Linked DNA regions of Magnetococcus sp. PR-3. The protein of the gene in region 2 interacts with the protein of the main gene of each other region in a pairwise test. Links are inferred from orthologs where the notes say so. Each region holds a gene or a part of one and is shown on either strand. Other genes may lie near its edges.

Region 1 (8,254 bases), on a different replicon or contig from region 2:
CACCGCTGCCAGCTCTGCGCTACCCAGGTAAACTTGGGCACCCTTACCCAGTCGGTTATCAAAGTTACGGGTAGAGGTTGAGAAGACAACCGCATTATCCCGTACCCGAGCTTGGTTACCCATGCACAGGGAACAACCCGGCATTTCCATACGGGCACCAGCTTTACCAAAGATGCTGTAAACACCCTCTTCAATCAGCTGCTGCTCATCCATACGGGTCGGTGGAGCAACCCACATACGACCAGGTACCTGGGGCTGACCATCCAGCACCTTAGCCGCTGCACGGAAGTGACCGATGTTGGTCATGCAGGAACCCAAGAAGATCTCATCAATGGGGTTACCAGCAACTTCGCTGAGCAGCTTTACATCGTCTGGATCGTTGGGGCAGCAGACGATAGGCTCTTTGATCTCAGAAAGATCAATTTCGATGATCTCTGCATACTCGGCATCGGCATCGGGCTGGAGCAGTTCAGGATTGGCCAACCAAGCTTCCATGGCATCCACACGTGCTTGGATGGTGTCCGCATGACCGTAACCACGGTTAAGCATGTTCTTCATCAAGGTGACGTTGGAGCTCATGTATTCAATAACAGGCTCTTTGTCCAGATGAACGGTACAAGCAGCTGCGGAACGCTCGGCCGAAGCATCCGCCAACTCAAAAGCTTGCTCTACTTTGAGATTAGGCAGACCTTCAATTTCCAGAACACGGCCAGCATAGACGTTCTTCTTACCCTTTTTCTCAACCGTCAACATACCGTTCTGGATCGCAGCCCAGGGGATGACGTTCACGACATCACGCAGGGTAATACCAGGCTGCAGGTCACCTTTAAAGCGCACCAGAACAGATTCAGGCATCACCAAAGGCATAGAACCTGTGGCTGCGGCAAAAGCCACCAAACCAGACCCTGCAGGGAAAGAGATACCGATGGGGAAACGGGTGTGGCTATCACCACCCGTACCGACGGTATCAGGCATGCAGAAGCGGTTCAGCCAGCTGTGGATCACACCATCACCCACACGCAGCGCAACACCATCACGGTCTTCAAAGAACTGACCCAGCGTGTTGTGTGTGGTGATATCGACTGACTTGGGATAAGCCGCCGTGTGGCAGAAGGATTGAACCGTGAAGTCAGCAGAGTACTTCAGGCAAGCCAGCTCTTTGATCTCATCACGGGTCATCGGACCAGTGGTATCCTGAGAACCAACCGTGGTCATCTTAGGTTCACAGTACTCGCCAGGGCGAACACCGGTTTTACCCACAGCCTTACCCACCATTTTCTGTGCCAGGGTAAAGCCCTTACCCGTATCTTCGGGCTGCACAGGATCGGTGAATAGGTCAATCTCACCCAGACCCAGGGCTTCGCGAGCCTGAGTGGTCAACTTACGACCAATAATCAGGTTCACACGGCCACCGGCACGTACTTCGTCAGCCAGTGTGTTGGGCTTAAGATCAAAGGAGGTAACAACCGCACCATCACGGGTGATTTCACCAGATTTGGTATTGATGGTAACCACATCACCCGTATTCAGTGCCGTTACATCACACTGAATGGGTAACATGCCTGAATCTTCAGCCGTATTGAAGAAGATTGGGGCAATGGTTCCACCGATTACCACACCACCGGTACGCTTACCGGGTACGTAAGGAATGTCGTTACCTGTGTGCCAAATTACAGAGTTGGCTGCCGATTTACGGGAAGAACCCGTACCGACCACATCACCAACATACGCTACAGGGTGTCCCTTGCCTTTAAGCTCAATCAGCTGCTCAAGGCCACCTTCCATGCGGTTAACCAACATAGCTTTGGCGTGCACGGGAATGTCAGGACGACTCCAAGCTTCAGAGGCAGGGGAGAGATCGTCAGTGTTGGTCTCGCCCTCAACCTTAAAGACCGTAACCGTTACCTCTTCTGGCATCTCAGGACGGCTGGTAAACCAAGTGGCGTTGGCCCAGTTTTCCATGACCTGTTTTGCACTGGCATTACTCTTTGATTTTTCAGCCACTTCAGCAAAGGCATCATAGACCAGCAGTGTTGCAGAAAGCGCATCAACAGCACCAGCAGCCATTTCTGCATCATCCAGTAAATCGATGAGGGACTGAACATTATAGCCACCCACCATGGTACCAAGTAGTTTTGTTGCCTCAGCACGGTCGATTAGGGAGCAGGCCACAGTTCCTTTGGCCACCTCACCCAAAAATTCTGCCTTCACCTTGGAGGCGTCATCCACACCTGGTGGTACTTGATTTTTGATCAAGTCCAGCAGTGTGTCTGCCTCACCTGCGGGGGGATTTTTAAGCAGTTCCACCAGATCCGCGGTCTGCTGGGCGTTCAAGGGAAGCGGGGGCACCCCTTCAGCTTCACGTTCGGCGACATGTTGGCGATAAGCTTCAAGCATTGAAAACCTCCATTGTGGCGCGCCCTTACGCGCCGGACACTGGCTTTGGGCTACAGGGTGTAGCCCGTTTTGCCCCACCCTAAATCCATCACTGGGATAAATGGTGGGGATTTCGCTCCGGTAGCAAGTTATATAGGCAACTTGAGCCCGGAAGTAAAGTCTCCGTTGGTAAAAAGGATGCTTTTCTTCCTTTTCACAAGACCCCTCGGTGCACTTTCAACGGTCTTTTTTCACTCACATACCCATATAGGGGGCACGTTGTTGCACCTGCATCAACATGCTGGCTGTACCGCTAGAGAGCTCCTTAAAAAAACGGTCGGACCAATCTTGATCCCGCTCAAACTCCATAAGATCCGTAATCTTAATTTTCTCTCTAGCTAGCCACTCTACAGAGCCTAACCCATCAACCAAGCCAAGCTCCAGAGCCTCCTCACCCGTCCAGATCAAACCGTTGAACAGCGCCTGATCATCAGCTTTTAAGCGATCACCTCGCCCTTTCTTAACCACCTGAATAAACTGCTTATGAATTTGGTTAAGCAGCCCTTGGGCGTGGGCTTTCTCTTGATCATCCACCGGTGCTAGGGGGTCCAAAAAGGCCTTATGGCTACCGGCTGTCAATGTTCGATTTTCCAAGCCAACATTCTCAGCCAACTTTTCCAGGCCAAAGCCTTTCATGATGACCCCGATAGACCCGACAAGGGTCGCTTTATCGGCATAAATCTCATCGGCAGCTGCTGCCACATAGTAACCACCCGAGGCACACAGATCCTCCAGAGCAGCATAGAGTTTAATCTCTTTATACTTGGCACGAAGCCGTTTGATCTCATCAAAGATCATACCAGCCTGCACAGGGCTACCACCTGGGCTGTTGATGCGAAGAATGACAGCCTTGGTATTTTTATCCTCAAAGGCTTCCCGCAGGGTTTTCATCACGGTTTCAGCATCGACCTCTGACTCTGGCATGATCGCCCCAGCCAGGGTAACCACTGCCACATGAGGTTCATCCCCTAACGATGCGCTACTCTCTTCAAACCCATCTGCATTCAGCAGAACCATGGTCGCGATTAGGTATAGCGCAATAAAAAGCCGAAAGAGGTTTTTCCCTCGTCTCTGCTTTTTCTGCTCTGTCATGCCCTCTTTGACCAAGCTCTCCAGCATAGTCCGTTCAGCAAAGCGACTCTCCTCCATCGCACTCAACACACGTCGCAGCTGTGTTTCAGATTCTGAAACAGCGGGCTTTGGAGGTTCCGCTTTATCTTCTAGCGATGGTTCATGCCAATCAGACATAATCACCCATACATTTTGTTTATGGTGGAATGAGCCAAACCGCATGCAGTGTACACGGTTTGAGATAGACAGAAAACGGCTTTAAGCCATTTCATCATGAATCCTAAATCATTAGAATATGCTGTTAATCTACTATTTTCCAAGGAAGAACCATCCGCCCCCACGGTTGCCCTTACCCTTCCCTGTCACTACTCTTTGCCTTTACAGGCTTTTTTTCGATCATCTTCTTTTTTATGATGCATTTAAAAAATTATTTAATGTACCGGCCTTCTGAAACAGCCAGACCCACACTCACCCACCCAGCTGGCGCTTCAGCACCTTCTTTATTACTGACGCACCATTCATATGCCATCAAATAAGGGACCTAAAGAGCCTAGAGTAGCTTAAGGGAAACCGTCTTCCCACACAGCTTTTCCCCATATTTAATGCACACCAACCCCGCATATCATCCCTACCAAACTCAACCCCTACATCAATTAAGTTGTATGGAGCCCGACCTGTAGCGACAAAAAAAAAGCACGCGAACCTTGAAGGCTCACGTGCTTTTTTCTATCCACACTCATAGCCCCTACTGTGGAAGACCACCCTTGATCAGCTCTGCTGCGGAGTCCTCTTTAAAGCGGATATCGATATAATTTTTAAGTTTACTGATGCAGAAACGCATTTCATACACTTCACAATCACGGCACTCCTGCCCCGAGTGATCACAAAGATTATCTTTGTTGGCCCAGCATGGCAGTTGATTGTCTTCAATCACCGGACAGTTATGCTTGTTATGGAACGAGCATTTTTTGCTCTCCCAACAAGGGATCAGCGACATCAACCGGCGGATCCCCGCAATACTGATACCGGATTTAATAAGCTTGCGAATTTCAATTAACCATTCAACATCCCGCTCCGTAAAATAACGTGTCCCTGCATTATTTTTATAGGCAATAAAAAGCCCTTCGCGCTCATACATATGGATGGTACGGATGGAAACCCCCAACCGTTTAGCCACCACCCCAATTTTTACCATCTGATCCGGTGGAATACGCTCATCCGTCGAATCTACAGCAGTGGTATAGTGATTTAGCATGATAATTTTCCCTCCAACCCTTTCTACACTGGTGACGGGCTGACGCCCTAACCCCAAGATCTATTCCCCAACAGACATTGAGTCAAAACGACCTACTGGCTTCCCCCAACGAACAAGAGCCAACACGGACGTTTTGTTTCTTTAGGTACTTCAATTGTAAAATTTGTAAAACAATTTATAGTTCACCGTAACAATATCAATTTGCCGCTTCAATATAAATTTTAACATTCTCTTCATTATTAGAAGGTGCCTATATTTTAAAGCTTTGCTTAGTTTTGCAGAAAGTTCAGTAAATCTGTTTTAAGACATATTGATACCAACAGGTTACGATTCTTCATACACACCATCTATGCCATCCATCAACAGAACTGTAACAAACTTTTTTTGTAACACCTTTTCCAATGACAACCAGTTTTACACAAAAAAAGGGTCCCAATAGGGACCCTTTTTTCATTTCTTAGCCGGGTAATACCCTGCTTTTTAATTTCCACTACCCACATTAGCGTAGGTTGTAGAACACTTTCATCCCTTCAAAACGGGCCATATCACCCAGCTCTTCCTCAATACGGATCAGCTGATTGTATTTGGCAATACGGTCTGAACGGCTCATAGAGCCTGTTTTGATCTGACCAGCATTGAGCGCAACCGAGATATCCGCAATGGTGGCATCTTCGGTTTCACCGGAACGATGAGAGATCACAGCGGTATAACCAGCACGCTGAGCCATCTCAACAGCTTCAAAGGTCTCAGTTAGGGTACCAATTTGGTTAACCTTAACCAGAATGGAGTTACCAATACTCTTCTCAATGCCCTCTGCCAAGATTTTTGAGTTGGTTACAAACAGGTCATCACCAACCAACTGAATCTTGCTACCCAGTGCATCGGTCATCAACTTCCAACCGTCCCAGTCACTCTCATCAAATCCATCTTCAATGGAGATAATGGGGTACTTGGAGACCAGCTCTTCGTAGAAGCTCACCAGCTGCTCTTTAGTTAAAACACGACCTTCACCGGTCAGATCGTAGTTACCAGTCTCTTTATTGTAGAACTCAGAAGAGGCACAATCCAAAGCCAGTTGAATATCTTCACCCGCCTTGAAACCTGCAGCCTCAATGGCTTCCATAATGACTTTCAAAGCTTCTTCATTGGAACCCAAGTCAGGGGCAAAACCACCCTCATCACCCACAGCGGTGTTCAAGCCTTTACCCTTAAGCACTTTTTTCAGGCTATGAAAGATCTCAGCCCCCATACGGATGGCTTCGGTACAGGAGCTGGCCGAAACGGGCATGACCATGAATTCCTGAATATCCACATTGTTGTCAGCATGGGCGCCACCATTGATGATGTTCATCATCGGTAGAGGTAACAGGGATGTATTGGTCCCTCCCAGATAACGGTAAAGTGGCAGATCACACTCATCCGCAGCCGCTTTGGCTACCGCCATAGAGACACCCAAAATGGCATTTGCACCAAGCTTGCTCTTATTCTCAGTACCATCTACTGCGATCATCGCAGTATCAATACCTTTTTGATCGGCAACTTCCATACCCAGAATGGCCTCAGCCAAAACGGTATTTACCGCCTCTACAGCTTTCAGCACACCTTTACCCAGGTAGCGGCTTTTATCACCATCGCGTAATTCCACAGCTTCACGAGAACCTGTGGAGGCCCCTGATGGCACAGCGGCACGGCCAAAACCACCATCTTCTGTGTATACGTCCACTTCAACAGTGGGGTTGCCTCGGGAATCGATGACTTCACGACCGTGGATCTCTACGATACTGCTCATCTTCGTACTCCGTCTCCGGGTAAGCGGATTAGTGGTTGGCTGGTTGATTAACACAACATCAAATACTGCTCAGTGTTCTAAACAGGTTCTCAGGACCATTCAATAGAAAAAAAGCCCTCACCCCATTAAAGTTCTTGGGGGCCTGTCCAAATGAGATCAGGTTTACGCGCCGCTCGGGTCTCATCCAACCGACGAACGGGGGTATTATAAGGTGCGTTTTTGACAAGATCGGGACTTTCCTGCGCTTCTTTGCGTATGGCCACCATCGCTTCTACAAAACGGTCCAACTCTTCGTGGCTCTCCGTCTCAGTCGGTTCAATAAGCAGACATTCGGGCACCATCAGTGGAAAATAGATGGTTGGGGCGTAAAAACCATAATCGAGCAAACGCTTCGCCATATTTAAAGCCGTTAAACTGTAGGCATCGGCTTCCTCTTTAAGCGTAATAATAAACTCATGGGTGGCTCGGCGCCCATCATAGGCGGGTTTAAACCCTGCTGCCTTCAATTTGGCCATCAGATAGTTGGCATTTAAGGTGGCGTAGTCGCCCAAACGTCGCACCCCTTCCCGACCAATCATATACAGGTAGGCGTGGGCCCGTAACAACACCCCAATATTCCCACCAAACGTGCCCATACGGCCGATAGAGTCTGGGCAATTATCTGACTCCAACAACGCATACTTGGCCCCCTGTTTGACAATACGCGGGGTGGGGAGAAAAGGTTTTAGTCGAGCACTCACACCAACCGGGCCAGCCCCAGGACCCCCCCCACCATGAGGGGTCGCAAAGGTTTTATGCACATTGATATGGATGGCATCAAACCCCATTTCACCAGGTCGGACACGACCTGCAATGGCATTTAAATTGGCACCATCATAGTAAAGCAGGCCCCCTGCATCGTGCACAATGCGGGCGATTACACCAACCGAACGTTCAAACACCCCTAGGGTTGAGGGGTTGGTCAACATTAACCCAGCGGTTTGTGGACCCACCATCCCTTTTAGGGCTTCAATGTCCACATCCCCTTCGGCATTGGTGGGCACTTCACGGGTCACATACCCACACATGGTAGCCGTCGCAGGGTTGGTACCGTGTGAGGCATCGGGAACCAGAATCTCCTTACGGGCCTCATCCCCCCGGGACTCATGGTAAGCCCGCATCATGGCAACGCCGGCAAACTCACCTTGTGCCCCAGCCATGGGAGCCAAAGACATGGCCGCCATACCTGTAATTTCACGCAACATCTCTTGCAGCTCATACAGGGAATGTAGCAAACCCGTAGCATACTGGGGATCATCCAGAGGATGACGCCCTAAAAAACCTGGCAACATGGCCACTTTATTGGCCGCCCTTGGGTTGTACTTCATCGTACAGGAACCCAGAGGGTAGAAGTGTGTGTCGATACCAAAGTTCTTTTGTGAAAGGTTAGTATAGTGCCGCACCACCTCCAGCTCAGAAACTTCTGGTAGATTTGTGGGGGTCTCGCGCAACAACTCGGCTGGCAGATCTGCCAGAGCAGCCGAGGCTTCCCCCTCAGAGAGCTGCGGAGCATGCTGAGGATTAATCCGGCCAGGTGCACTGCTTTCAAAAATAACACTCATGCGGCACTCCCCTGCTCACTCATGATCAGCCCCAAGGCATCGGCAAAGTGGTCTAGGTCAGCCCGCTCTTTGGTCTCAGTACAGCAGACCAACAGCACATCC
Region 2 (12,881 bases):
GCAGAGTGGCTTTCCAATCGTAATTTTAAAAAACAGCACGCTGCTCAACAGGATCAAGAATCCTGATTATGAAGGAGACATACCATGCAATTTAAGTTGATCGTTGTGATGTCCCGAACCGATCTAACCGATCGTATTGTTGATGCGGCCAAAGCAGCCGGCGCCACTGGCGCTACGATCTTGCCTGGACGTGGCACTGGTATTCATGAGGCACGTACCTTTTTTGGACTGACCCTGGATACTCAGCGGGATATCTCCCTGATGTTGGTTGAAGAACACCTGACCACACTCATCCTGGATGCCATCCACAAAGGTGGTGATTTTGCCAGCCCTGGAACCGGCATTGCCTTTGCCCTGCGGGTTGATGAAGTAGCCGGAATGGAGAGCCAAATTCCCCGCTTTAAGGAAGAGCTTGAAATACTGGAGAAGGAAGCCAAGAAATAAGGCGATTGGGCCTTTTACCCAAGGTTTTCTTCATGCTTCCCAAGTCATGCCATGGATCAGAAATCTCACCAGTTGCGTCTTTTGTTCCATGGCTCGGCTGATCACCCGACTTATTTGAACCCACCATGTTTGGGCGCAAAAAAGAAGGGGGAAACTCCACCTGAGGCCCGTGATCATGACCCGAGATACCCTACACTATGACATTGCCATCGTCGGTGCTGGTCCAGCGGGGCTGGCAACCGCCATTGCGGTTTTGCAACAAGCCAAACGGCAGCAGCAGGAAATTACACTCTGTATTTTAGAAAAAGCTGCCCGTATTGGGGGTCATCAACTCTCAGGGGCCTTGGTTGAACCCGATGCCTTGGATCAGCTGTTTCAGGATGATGCCCTCCCCTCAACCCCCCCTCCGATTTTAACCACGGTTAAACACGCCACCACGCAGATGTTAACGGCCAACCGAGCCGTCGCCTTGCCACACCCTAAAAAGTGGCACGATAACGGTGCCCACCTCTACGCCCTGGGTGCTCTCTGCCGTTGGTTGGCTGACCATGCTGAATCTCTGGGTGCAGAGATCTTTCCCGGTTTTGCCGCCGTGGATCTCATGCAGGATGGTGAGACTATTAGTGGTGTGGTGACCGGAGATATGGGTATCGACCGCCATGGTGAGAAGAAGGCCACCTTCCAACCGGGTATTAATATTCAGGCTAAACTGACTGTCCTGGCTGAAGGCACCCGTGGTTTCCTCACCCAACCTTTGATCGAACAGTTGGGGCTAAACCAAGGGTGTACCCCACAAACCTACGGGTTGGGCATCAAAGAGCTTTGGTCGGTCCCCAAAAGTGTACCGGGCACAACCCGGCACACCGTCGGCTGGCCTATGACCCAGTCCCATGGGGGTGGGTTTATCTATCACCTGCCAGAAAACCGTATTGCTTTGGGTCTGGTGGTTGGTTTGGACTATACCGACCCGACCTTTGACCCTTATGCCGCTTTTCAACGCTGGAAAAACCACCCAACCATTGCCCCTTTATTAAAGGGGGGCACAGCCATTGGTTATGGTGCCCGCACCCTTAGCCAGGGGGGGTGGATGGCCCTACCCAAGCTTACTTTCAACGGTGGTGTCCTAGTGGGGGATGGTGCGGGGTTTTTAAATCCTGCCCGGTTAAAAGGGGTTAAAGGGGCCATACACTCCGGTATTTTAGCGGCCAAGACATTGGTTCAGGCATGGAGTGATGGAGATGTCAGCCAAACCGGTTTAAGCCCATATCAACACGCATGGGAAGCCTCTGATCTGGCCAAAACGCTGCAGGAAGAGCGCAATGTTAGAGCAGGTTTTCGGGTTGGTGGTAAACTGGGGGGTATGGCCGTAGCCGCCCTGACAGGGTTACGAGCCAACGGGGAGAATGGTTTTTCTCTACGCTGGAAAGATCAGGACCGGGCGCGATTAAAACCATGGCCCGCCAACCAGACATGGCAGCATAGTGAGCCGCTCACAGAGACTCCAACCAGCCGGTCGGTGGAACAGGCCTTGGCCAGTAGCGGTTTGAGTTATGAGGAAGATCAACCTACGCATTTACAGTTGCGTGATCCAGCGCTGCCTGCCCGTAAAGGGGCAACCTACGGTTTTCCTGAATTACGCTACTGCCCTGCACGGGTTTTTGAGGTCAAACAAAGCGAGGACGGGACTATTCAGTACCGTCGTCATGGGGGCAATTGTCTCCAGTGTAAAAGCTGTGATATTAAGGATCCCTTCAACAACATTCGTTGGACCCCACCTGAGGGGGGCAATGGGCCAGATTTTCGAGATTTGTAGGAGTGTGATATGAGCATGGACGAGTTGCAAGGTCGCATCAGTAAACTTCTGAAATCAGGTGGTTACCGTGAGAAGGCACTGCGCATCTACCCCTGGGTATGTGGCCGCTGTCAGCGGGAGTTCAACCACAAGAACCTTCAAGAGTTAACGGTTCACCACAAGGATCATGACCATTTCAACAATCCTGAAGATGGCAGCAATTGGGAGCTGTTGTGCCTGTACTGCCATGATAATGAGCATGCTCGTATGACCGAAGCCCAAATGTACGGCAGCAGTGGTTTAAAACCAGATGAAGGACCCGCCGCAACCCATAACCCTTTTGCCGATTTAAAAGCGATGATGGAACGCCAAAATAGCGGGTAACATCGCACCTGATAACATACATCCCCCCCTGCATGATCCAACCGTGGCTGCCGTACTCTACCGTGGCTGCCGTACTCTACCGTGGCTGCCGTACTCTACCGTGGCTGCCGTACTCTACCGTGGCTGCCGTACTCTACCGTGGCTGCCGTACTCTAAGCCTCTGCATCCCAATTTCTCGAGCAACATCATGGATGCCAGCACACACCGACACAACACATCTTAATACCTAAAGACATATACAACCCACCCGGCCAATTAATCTTTACTCGCTCATACTCGGACCCTATATAACCATAATAACTATTTTGTATATCTTATATTTACAATTAACAATCCATTTTAAGGCAGGCCATAACACGCCCTTTCTAACATCAACCCATACACCTTAAGATTACTTCTTGTCTTTATTTTATTACTCATGATATGCATGGATACAATATAAATTTTACCAAAGGTGCGTTACGATGAGTTATGATTTTGATGTATCAGATGCCAGTGCCACACAGCAAATTAGCTTTGATTTAACAAAAGATGGTGTGCGAGAAAAGTTAAACCTCTGGCACAAGGCCTGCCGACCAGAAAGTGCGGACCATGCCATGCCACAAAAAATATTTGATATCTATAAAGAACAGGTTACAGATATTGAAAATGGCAGCGGTTCAACCTTTATCGTCATTTCAGAAACCATATCAGGGACCGGTCTACTGGGTACCGTTGCTGGCTTTTTAAAAGCACGGGCCAGTGACCCCGTAAGTGCAACGACCGAGGCTGATGCTGAGGCGGCTGAGTCGGAAGCCAGTGCTGTCGCTGAAGCCGATGCAACAGCAGGCATAGAAGGTTCTGAGGCTGAAATTGCTGTCGGCATGGCCGCAGGGGAAGATGCCGCAGCGGCGACGGCAGCAGCCTCCGCAACAACGGTGGCGATTGCAGCTCTTGGTGTGACAGCTGTTGTCTTTGGCGCATTGGCCCCCTTAATGTTTAAAGATGAACAGCAGCAACATTTTATTATTAACGACTCTGACTACAATTTTCTCTTTTCCCCCTTTACTGACCTATACAATCACCATGGCAAAACCGTTTTGATGCCAGCGACGGAAGAAGCAGGTACCATTGCCATTCCGGCACGAACGGCTGAGACCGTTTATGCCAACATTTTTGGGTTCCAAAAAAACGACTCCGCCCTGTTTGGTGCTGCAGGTGCCTACAAACTCACGAACGCTTTAAACACGAACGTTGAAACACCGACTGAGCACGACCTGAAAATCTATTACTACCAACCTGAAAATGGCCATAACGGTGTTGCCATTAGCGTGAATGATGGTTCCAACCTGGAGCAGTACTGGTCCAAATATGATGATCAAGACTCTTTGCAGGTCGATTTTACCGGGAACCATAAAATCCGAGTAAGAGCCATTGTAAACGACGCATCCGGTGGGGCTGGGAAAGTACTGATCTATATTATGAACGCATCAGAGGATGCCGCAGGAGATAACGTCTAAGTTTGCAGCAAGGCAAAAATTCCATAATCACTCTATTAAGATCAAACCATGTTGTGGTTCGGCCAACCGGTCGAACCACACTGAGCTCAAACCTAGAAACATGCCTGACAAACAGGTCGACCTGTCGATACCTGCTTACCCACCCCTTGCGTATGCATGGTTTTTTTTCTTCTCATCCGACTCTCGTGCAAACCTTTGAAACGTAGCGTGGCTCCCACGTCATACACTCAACTTAGCGGGCATAAAAATTTTCATTCGAACCTTGCCAATGGAAATATGTCTTATTCATGAGTTGAATACTTCAAAGGAGGTGAGCATGGGTCTGCACATGGATGCACATTCAACCCTTGGTGATGATCGTTATGATCATTGCGATAAAAGGCTACTTCGCGTTGTATCCTTTCAACGACTTATGCGACGTATGGGGCGCTGGTCCCATACCGATCCATCTAACATAGGATCCCCCAAAGATTTTACCCAACGGGTGCATGATCTACGTGAAGAGCTTGACCTACTTCATGAGATTGGGCTGGTCCTTCCCCATGTGGCCAACCTACATAACGGTCTTCATGGCGACCCCAAACAGTTCACCACCTTTGCCGATGCCTTGGAACTGGTCATCGATACCATCCTGGGACGTATCACCACCCATCGCGCTAACCGCTATAAAAGTGATGATCTCAGTGCCTACCTTGAACTGACTCTAAAAGAGCAGCGTTCGGGGTATCATGCTGAAAACCACGATCGTCTGCGTATTCTGGATATCCGTGCCCGACAGTTGGGCTGTGTCCTGACCGCCATGGCCACCATGATGATCACCCCAACCCAGTGGCGAAAACTGTTTATCTATGCGTATGGGGATGGTGGGTTACGCCGTTTTGTCCACTTAGAGGCCCAGCTAACCCGTGGTAAACAGTGGATTCCTGACTATCTCAGCCGTTTAGGCATCCGGGGAGATTATCTACTGGACCACTATTTGGAACACCATACCAGTGACCGTTTTCTAGCCGACACAGGTTGCCGAGCCTTTTTAGGGCGTATTACCCGCACTGGTTTTGATGATGCACGCTTTCTCTCTGAAGTACGCCGTGTCCGACAAACATACCTACACCATGACCATGGTTACCGTGAGTTTATCATGGGGGATGAAGGCCACTGGCAAGAGCGGGTGCATGGCGGGCTATCTGGTCAGGACTGGATTGCCCTGGTACCTTTTGATGGCATCAAATCCTCAAAAATCATCACACAGTAATAGATATTTGGACCTTCGGGTCCCTGAGCGTTCGCAACGCTCACTCTGTGAAGGGGGTCAACGGCAAGCTGGCCCCCTTTAACCGTCTAGAGCTATGGATTTTATTGATCTGTGTACACGACACAAAACGCTACGGGATCAACAGAGCCTCCCCCACACACCCATGGTGAAAAAGCCGCATGGGCAGACAGTCACGTAAGCTAGACCCCAGTTTTCCACCATGCACATCATTAAGAATACCCCCCCTCTGAAACCTCATAAAACACAGGGGACTTGATTGAGTTTTACCTTCTCTTTTACCCCAAAAAGATTAGGGCTTTACCCACAAAAAAAGGGCCTGGAGTCTGGCAGGACTCCGGCCCTCAATTCACGCCCACACCATCTCCACTAAGGGGGGGGAGGAAGAGATGGGGGGCGATGGCAACACTCTGTAAACAGAGTGTCAGCGCCATGCTTTACCGCAAAGATGCGGTCATACGTGACAGGTTGCGTGCTTCTATCAACAATTGGCCCACACCTGATAGATGACTACCGGGGGAAAGATCTAGAGCGCTTTTACCCGTATGATCCAAGAGAAATTGATTGGCCCCATGCTTAAGGAGCATCTGCACAGCATCCAAATGATCCCCCTTTGCCGCCAACATCAGTGGCGTCTGACCATCTTCATTACGCGTATTGATATCTGCACCGGCTTTAACCAATGCCTCAGCAATGGATGCATAACCACGATCTGCAGCCAGTGTGAGTGCGGTACAGCCACACGAGGTCTTTATGGAGAGATCTGCCTTGAGACGCACCAGACGGTCCACCAAGCTACTGTAGCCAGCATCTGTTGCCACCATCAGAGCGGTCATACCGTAGCGACCTGCGGCATCCACATCGGCACCAGAGGCCACCATCATACTGGCCATGGTTTTATGGCCAGCTTGAGCGGCCAACATGAGTGGGGTTTGACCATGGCCATCCTGATGATTGAGGTTAACACCATGACTGATCAAGAGAGTCATAACCCCTTCATGACCATAGCGGGCAGCCTCTGTCGCGGCTGAACGTCCATGGTTACTCTGGGCATCTTTATCCAGCTTGGAGGATTGCAAAAGCGCCAAAACCGCCTGCTCATGCCCCTCTTGTGCAGCTGTTATTAAAGCCGTAAAGCCGGACTGATCTTTGCGGTTGGGGTCGGCACCAGCCAGTAGTAGCTGCTTGATCACCGACCCATGGCCCTCCTGTGCGGCCCACATTAATGCGGTCTGACCCACAGAGCTGGCCCGGTTAAGATCAACTTTATTGGCCAACAGTGTATTAATCTGGCTGGTATCACCAACCATGGCAGCTTGGCGCAAGCTAGCAGCCATCGCTTTTTCTGTGGCAGCTTGGGCTGTTTGCGTCACGGTTAAACATGCTGCAGTCAACGCCATAACCACCACACCGGTTCGATAACGGGCTTTTAGTCTTTTATAGGCTATCATCTGCTCATCCCCTGCTTTCGCTATCTTAAAAACACACCACCCACATGGTGCGTTTTATGTCATTTATCGTTACAGATCTTGGGAGTCTGTATCGGCTATGTTAGTTCATAATGAAATTCTAATTATTATATTGTAAAGGTCAAAAGAGACCCTCAACATCTAGCAACCGTAAGGCCAAATAAAAAGCCCCCTTCACCAGTGTTACAGTGAAGGGGGCTTTAAACCCAGACAGGTATTGTGATTTAGGGTAAGTGGTTAAAAGTGTAACCTAATTGCAAAAAACCGTATATAGCCTAAAATGCATATATGCAACGGTTTCACGAAAAGTGTAACCCCTTTGTAAATCCCCAATTTCACCCTTTATTTACTGGCATCACGTACATTTTTACGCATGGTATCAATGACAATTCTGTAGTCAGGCTGGGAGAAAACCGCAGAACCTGCGACAAAAACATTGGCGCCAGCTTCAGCAATTTTTGCGATGTTATCAGGCTTCACACCACCATCCACTTCCAACTCAATGGGGCGGTCCTGACTATTGATCATATCCCGTACCTGGCGCACTTTACCCAATGTTTGTGGGATAAAGCTTTGCCCCCCAAACCCTGGGTTTACACTCATCACCAACACCATATCGACTATGTGGAGTACATTTTCGATCACGCTAACCGGCGTGGCTGGGTTGATGGAGACACCCGCTTTTTTACCACACTCCTTAATCAAGTTAAGTGTGCGATCCAGGTGGTGGGTAGCTTCGGCATGTACGGTGATGATATCACTACCAGCTTTGGCAAACGCTTCAATGTACGGATCTACTGGAGAGATCATCAGGTGTACATCCAGGGGCTTAGTGGCAACCTTACTGATAGAGGCTACCACTGGTGGTCCCATGGTAATGTTGGGAACAAAGTGCCCATCCATGACATCCACATGGATATAGTCGGCACCAGCGGCCTCTACTGTGCGAATCTCTTCAGCAAGATTGGCAAAGTCAGCAGAGAGGATAGAGGGGGCTACTTTGATCATGATGGTCGCTACCTGTTGCAAGGGCGTGGAATCGTGTGACAATGCGAGGGATTGTGGTCAAGATAGTCGCTGGGAGCAAGCATTTTCTAGCACAGGGATAAAATCACCATGCCAACCTTACCAATAAGTCGCCGTTCTCTACTGCAACGCAGTGCCCATACATTGGCAGCTTGGGGTCTTTTAACCCCCTTACTGAGTGCTTGCATGAAAACCGGTTTAATCAAGCCTGGGCTACATCAGGGTGCTGGCGGTATAACGGCCAATGGTAAACCCCTGAAACAGGGGGAACCCATACCCGCGGGTGCCCTTTTGGAAACCGATCTGGGTACCGAAGCCGTGGTGGTGATCGGCAAGGATGCCCTACTACTACGTGCCGACACCCGTTTGTTACTGGATGCCCCCCTAAGCCATCGACAAAACACCAGCTTATCCGCCAAATCACAGCCGGAACTGCCCCCTGAGGGGGAACCGGAACTGCCCCCTGAGGGGGAACCGGAACTGCCCCCTGAGGGGGAACCAACGGATCTATTGGGCATTACCGGTTTTGATTTACAATCCGGGGGGGTGCTTTCGGTCTTTGCCACAGGTCCCAGATTGCTCCGCACCCCTCAGGCACACATTGCCATTCGTGGTACCGGCATTTATTTGGAGTTAGAACCTAAACGGACCTATGCCTGCACCTGCTACGGTGAGGCTGATCTCATGCCTTTGGGTAACCCAGAGATGCAAAAGCGGGTAAAAACCAGACACCACGATGATCCCCGCTACATCGATATGAAAGGGGATAACATGATGGTCAAAGCCCCAGTGGTTAACCACACCGATGCAGAGCTCATCATGTTAGAGGCACTGGTTCTACGCAAACCCCCTTTTTTAGACCGCTTTGGTAAGATCATCAGTGGTACCAGCAGCTATTAAACGAGAAAACCGACCATGTCACAAACCTTGATCGATACCCACGCCCATTTGTGTGATGACCGTTTTGATGCCGATCGTGAAGCGGTCTTGGCCCGTGCCACCGAGGCTGGTCTATCCACCATTGTTGCCGTCAGTGAAACCCTGGCCGATGCACAACGCAACTTAGAGCTTTGCGCAACCTACCCGCTTCTACAGCCAGCTTGCGGACTCTACCCCGATCATGCAGATCTTGACCAAGCGGATCAGATGATCACCTTTATGACCGAGCATCAATCCCGCTGGGTGGCCATTGGTGAGGTCGGGTTGGATTACATGTTGGCCAAAGAGGAACCACAACGTGCCATACAACGTGAAGTTTTAGTCCGCTTTGCTCAGTTGGCCAAAGCTTGGGACCTTCCCCTAAACTGTCACTCCCGCTCCGCAGGTAAACCGGTTATTGAACTGCTCTTGGAACAGGATGCCAAAAAGGTACAGATGCATGCCTACCATGGCCCCCACAAACCCGCCCTTAAAGCGGTTGAAGCTGGCTGGTACTTCTCCATCCCCCCTTCTGTCGTACGTTCTGGGCAGATGCGTGAACTGGTCGCCAAACTTCCATTAAGCTGTTTGTTGTTGGAGTCTGACAGCCCAGTTTTGGGCCCAGAGCCAGATCAACGTAATGAACCTGCGAATATTGCCCAAAGCCTACCGGTTATTGCAGAGGTTAAAGGCATCTCCCAAGCGCAGCTCCGTGAAGTGGTCTGGGAAAACACACAAAAGCTCTACACCGCCCTTACCTAAATCCACCTATTCACCCCGCTTTACTTCCTCACCTTATTATTTATACACTGTATAATTAATTCCATGCAAAAGCGGGGGACATCATGACCACAGGACATAGCTTTATCGCCACCAGCCTGGATGGCTTTGTTGCACGCCCAAACCATGCATTGGATTGGTTAATGAAACATTCGACAGAAGGTGAAGATCACGGCTATGCAGCCTTTATGGCAGGGGTAGATGGCTTGGTGATGGGTCGGGGCTCTTTTAAAACCCTCTTAACTTTTGATGCCTGGCCCTATCAAAAGCCCGTGGTGGTGATGAGCCACTCACTTACACCAGCTGATGTTCCGGATGCTCTACAGAATAAGGTTCAGATAACCCAACTGGGCCCCAAGGCACTGATGGCCCAGCTGCACACACAGGGCTGGCAACAGGCTTATATAGATGGTGGCCTAGTGATCCAGTCCTTTATACGCCTGGGTTTGATAGCAGATATCACCCTAACCACCATACCCATACTCATTGGGGAGGGCATACGACTCTTTGGTATGGTGGATCAGGATATCGACCTCAAGCTGATACAAAGCCGAAGCTTTGCCTCCGGCTTGGTGCAGAACCACTACCAGTTCTGTCAACCAACGCATGGGGAAGCTTGAACATGGCACGCCCGACTAAAGCCGCGAGCCACTTAAGCAAACCAAAGATCTTAAAGGTGGCCTTACATCTGTTGGACAATCAAGGCATACACGGCCTGACTTTTCGTGCCTTGGCCAAACAGATGCAGGTTACCCCCATGGCCATTACCCATCATGTCGGAACACGGAAACAGCTGTTACAGGCCTTGGTTCATCAAGTCTTTCATCCCGTCGCCACCACACCCTTAGCCGACACACCCCAAGCCTGTATACACGCCATGCTCCAGCAGTATGGCCTTATGGTCATGGCCCACCCAAACCTGGTACACGCCATTTTGGCTGACCCGACCTTGATGTCTAAACCCCTACAACACCTGACTAACCAGGTACGCAACCAACTGAAAGCTCTAAATCTACCCCCCTCACAAATCGATCTACTTTTGGGCATTATGATTGATTACACCCATGGTTTTGCCTTCTCTGCCACCGCCTATGGTGGAGAGACAGCGTCTATCCCCCCTCTACAGATTGAGGATTTTCAAAAGGGTTTAACCTGGATATTAGAGGCCATTGACCAAGGACAATCGTGAGGAACCGTTGGTTAACTGGAGAGAGTTGTTGGCTTTAAACGGGCTTTGATCTCATCCACCGTCACCCCGGATGCCCGCAATGCCCGCAGGGTCAGGCTTTTATCCCGTTTGGCATAACGTTTACCCTGCTCATCGGTCATCAGACCATGGTGATGATAAATTGGGGTCTGCAAGCCCAACAACGCCTGTAGCAAACGGTGTACGTGGGTTGCTTCACGTAGATCTGCTCCCCGCACCACATGGGAGATTTTTTGAATATGGTCATCCACCGTCACAGCTAGGTGGTAACTGGTGGGGGAATCCTTACGGGCCAAGACCACATCCCCAAACATTTCAGGGGTTGCCGTGATCTCCTCCTCACGATCGCCATCCACCCAGTATAAGGGCTGAGCAAGCAAGGCAATCGCTTGGGTCATATCCAAACGGAGAGCGTGGGAGGCCCCTGACATGAGCCGCTCACCCTGCTCCCCTGAAGAGAGATCACGACATCGCCCAGGGTAGAGGGGTCCATCTGGCCCATGGGGCGCATGATCGGCATTGGCGATCTCCTGCTGGATCTCCTTACGGGTACAGAAGCAGGGATAGAGAACCCCTAAATCCTGTAACTGGACCAAGGCATCTCCATAGGCCACCATGTGGCGGGACTGCTGACGGACGGGTTCAGGCCAATAGATCCCCAGCCAGTTGAGATCTTCATAGATGGCATCGATATACTCCGGGCGACAGCGCCCCCCATCGATATCCTCAATACGCAATAGAAAACGCCCACCATGGCGGTGGGCGAAATCAAAAGCAGTCCATGCTGAAAAAGCATGACCTAAATGGAGATAGCCCGTCGGGCTGGGGGCAAAACGGGTGGTAACCAGACCCATTAGGCTGCCGAACTGGTCTCGTCTGGACCATCGGTCATGGAGGAGAGCTCTTCAGCACTAAACACCCGATCAGTATCCAGAATAATAATGAAGGTGTTGCCCTCTTTACCCATACCGCGGATAAAGTCTGTACGCAGGCTGGTTCCCAGCTTGGGGGCATTCTCAATATTCTCCGGTTCCAGGCTCATCACCTCTTTCACGGAATCCGCCAAGGCACCCAGCACCGTTTTTTCACCACCATTCTCAATCTCAATGATGATAATACAAGTATCGACGGTCTGAGCCGTGGCCTCCATACCAAACTTCACACGCAGATCCACCACCGGGACCACACTACCCCGTAGGTTGATCACACCACTCATAAACTCGGGTGTTCGGGGTACTTTGGTGACCGAGGTATACTCCAGCACCTCTCGTACCCGCGCAATGTCTACCGCAAACACCTCTTGATCCAAGGTGAACGTGAGAAATTGGGTGGTTTCTAAAATCCCTTTGACAGACATCGGCACACTCCCTACGGCTAAAAACCCAACATACCTCTAAAAAAGATAGCCTGATTCAAAGCTTTGGAGAAGAAAAGATAGTGGAAAGTTTGAAAAAAGATGGTTTATAGGCCGTGGCACTGTGCAAATTTGGCCCACATCGTCTGATCCACACCGTGTAAAGCGAGCTGCTTTTCACGGGATTTTTCCCCCCGAACAATACACACTTGCCCCTTGGCAACCCCAAACTGTTTGGCCAAAAAGCCACACAAAGCCTTATTGGCCGCACCATCTACCGGTGGTGCATTCAACGCAATTTTCAGGTGATCCCCTTGCCAGCCCATCACTCGTTCACGAGATGCCTTAGGCTGAACCCGAACCGTCAGGTACAGGGTTTCCCCCTGCCAGCTTAGGGTCTCTCGCACCACAGTTAGCGGATACCCATTAAGGCTGCCACCACAATCTGTAGAATATTCAATACGAAGATACTCAACAATGCGGCAATAAAAGGGGAGATCTCCAAGCCAAACACGGTGGGCACATAACGCTTCAGTGGCCGCACCGCAGGCTCTGTTGCCTGAAAGATAAAACGGGCCAGAGGATGACGCAGATCCAGCTTTGAGGTCTGCCCGCGACGGAAGCTGGACCAGGAGTACAAATTAATCCCACCCCGTACCAGCAGCAGCAGCATATAGAAAACCACAATCAGATACACAAACTGGATCAGCTGCCCCAGTATGGCCATCATGGCTCCCC

The links.
Region 1: the proteins of rpe (region 2) and eno interact in binary tests that used the Escherichia coli proteins (3 or more experiments, as listed by UniProt). The link is inferred for Magnetococcus sp. PR-3 from one-to-one orthologs.

The regions. Positions count from the first base shown.
Region 1 is NZ_JBAHUQ010000020.1:101,472-109,725, reverse strand. The notes cover bases 4,407-7,349. They hold eno (phosphopyruvate hydratase), read right to left. Parts: upstream 6,552-7,349; coding sequence 5,262-6,551; downstream 4,407-5,261. Other genes in these bases: gcvPB (aminomethyl-transferring glycine dehydrogenase subunit GcvPB), read right to left, coding at 6,677-7,349; V5T57_RS12695 (MerR family transcriptional regulator), read right to left, coding at 4,407-4,762. Also shown: acnB (bifunctional aconitate hydratase 2/2-methylisocitrate dehydratase), read right to left, coding at 1-2,397; signal peptide peptidase SppA, read right to left, coding at 2,632-3,684; more of V5T57_RS12695, read right to left, coding at 4,253-4,406; more of gcvPB, read right to left, coding at 7,350-8,152; aminomethyl-transferring glycine dehydrogenase subunit GcvPA, read right to left, coding at 8,149-8,254. UniProt on the Escherichia coli protein: Catalyzes the reversible conversion of 2-phosphoglycerate (2-PG) into phosphoenolpyruvate (PEP). It is essential for the degradation of carbohydrates via glycolysis.
Region 2 is NZ_JBAHUQ010000043.1:17,833-30,713, reverse strand. What follows is about bases 6,034-8,875. They hold rpe (ribulose-phosphate 3-epimerase), read right to left. Parts: upstream 7,867-8,875; coding sequence 7,201-7,866; downstream 6,034-7,200. Other genes in these bases: V5T57_RS18805 (TatD family hydrolase), read left to right, coding at 8,800-8,875; V5T57_RS18810 (FecR family protein), read left to right, coding at 7,975-8,784; V5T57_RS18820 (ankyrin repeat domain-containing protein), read right to left, coding at 6,034-6,840. Also shown: V5T57_RS18850 (DUF1538 domain-containing protein), read left to right, coding at 1-66; V5T57_RS18845 (P-II family nitrogen regulator), read left to right, coding at 85-444; V5T57_RS18840 (electron transfer flavoprotein-ubiquinone oxidoreductase), read left to right, coding at 620-2,257; V5T57_RS18835 (YajD family HNH nuclease), read left to right, coding at 2,267-2,620; V5T57_RS18830 (hypothetical protein), read left to right, coding at 3,085-4,119; V5T57_RS18825 (hypothetical protein), read left to right, coding at 4,436-5,371; more of V5T57_RS18820, read right to left, coding at 5,827-6,033; more of V5T57_RS18805, read left to right, coding at 8,876-9,564; V5T57_RS18800 (dihydrofolate reductase family protein), read left to right, coding at 9,648-10,202; V5T57_RS18795 (TetR/AcrR family transcriptional regulator), read left to right, coding at 10,205-10,771; tRNA glutamyl-Q(34) synthetase GluQRS, read right to left, coding at 10,783-11,643; V5T57_RS18785 (chemotaxis protein CheW), read right to left, coding at 11,643-12,146; V5T57_RS18780 (DUF167 domain-containing protein), read right to left, coding at 12,251-12,550; V5T57_RS18775 (YggT family protein), read right to left, coding at 12,556-12,881. UniProt on the Escherichia coli protein: Catalyzes the reversible epimerization of D-ribulose 5-phosphate to D-xylulose 5-phosphate.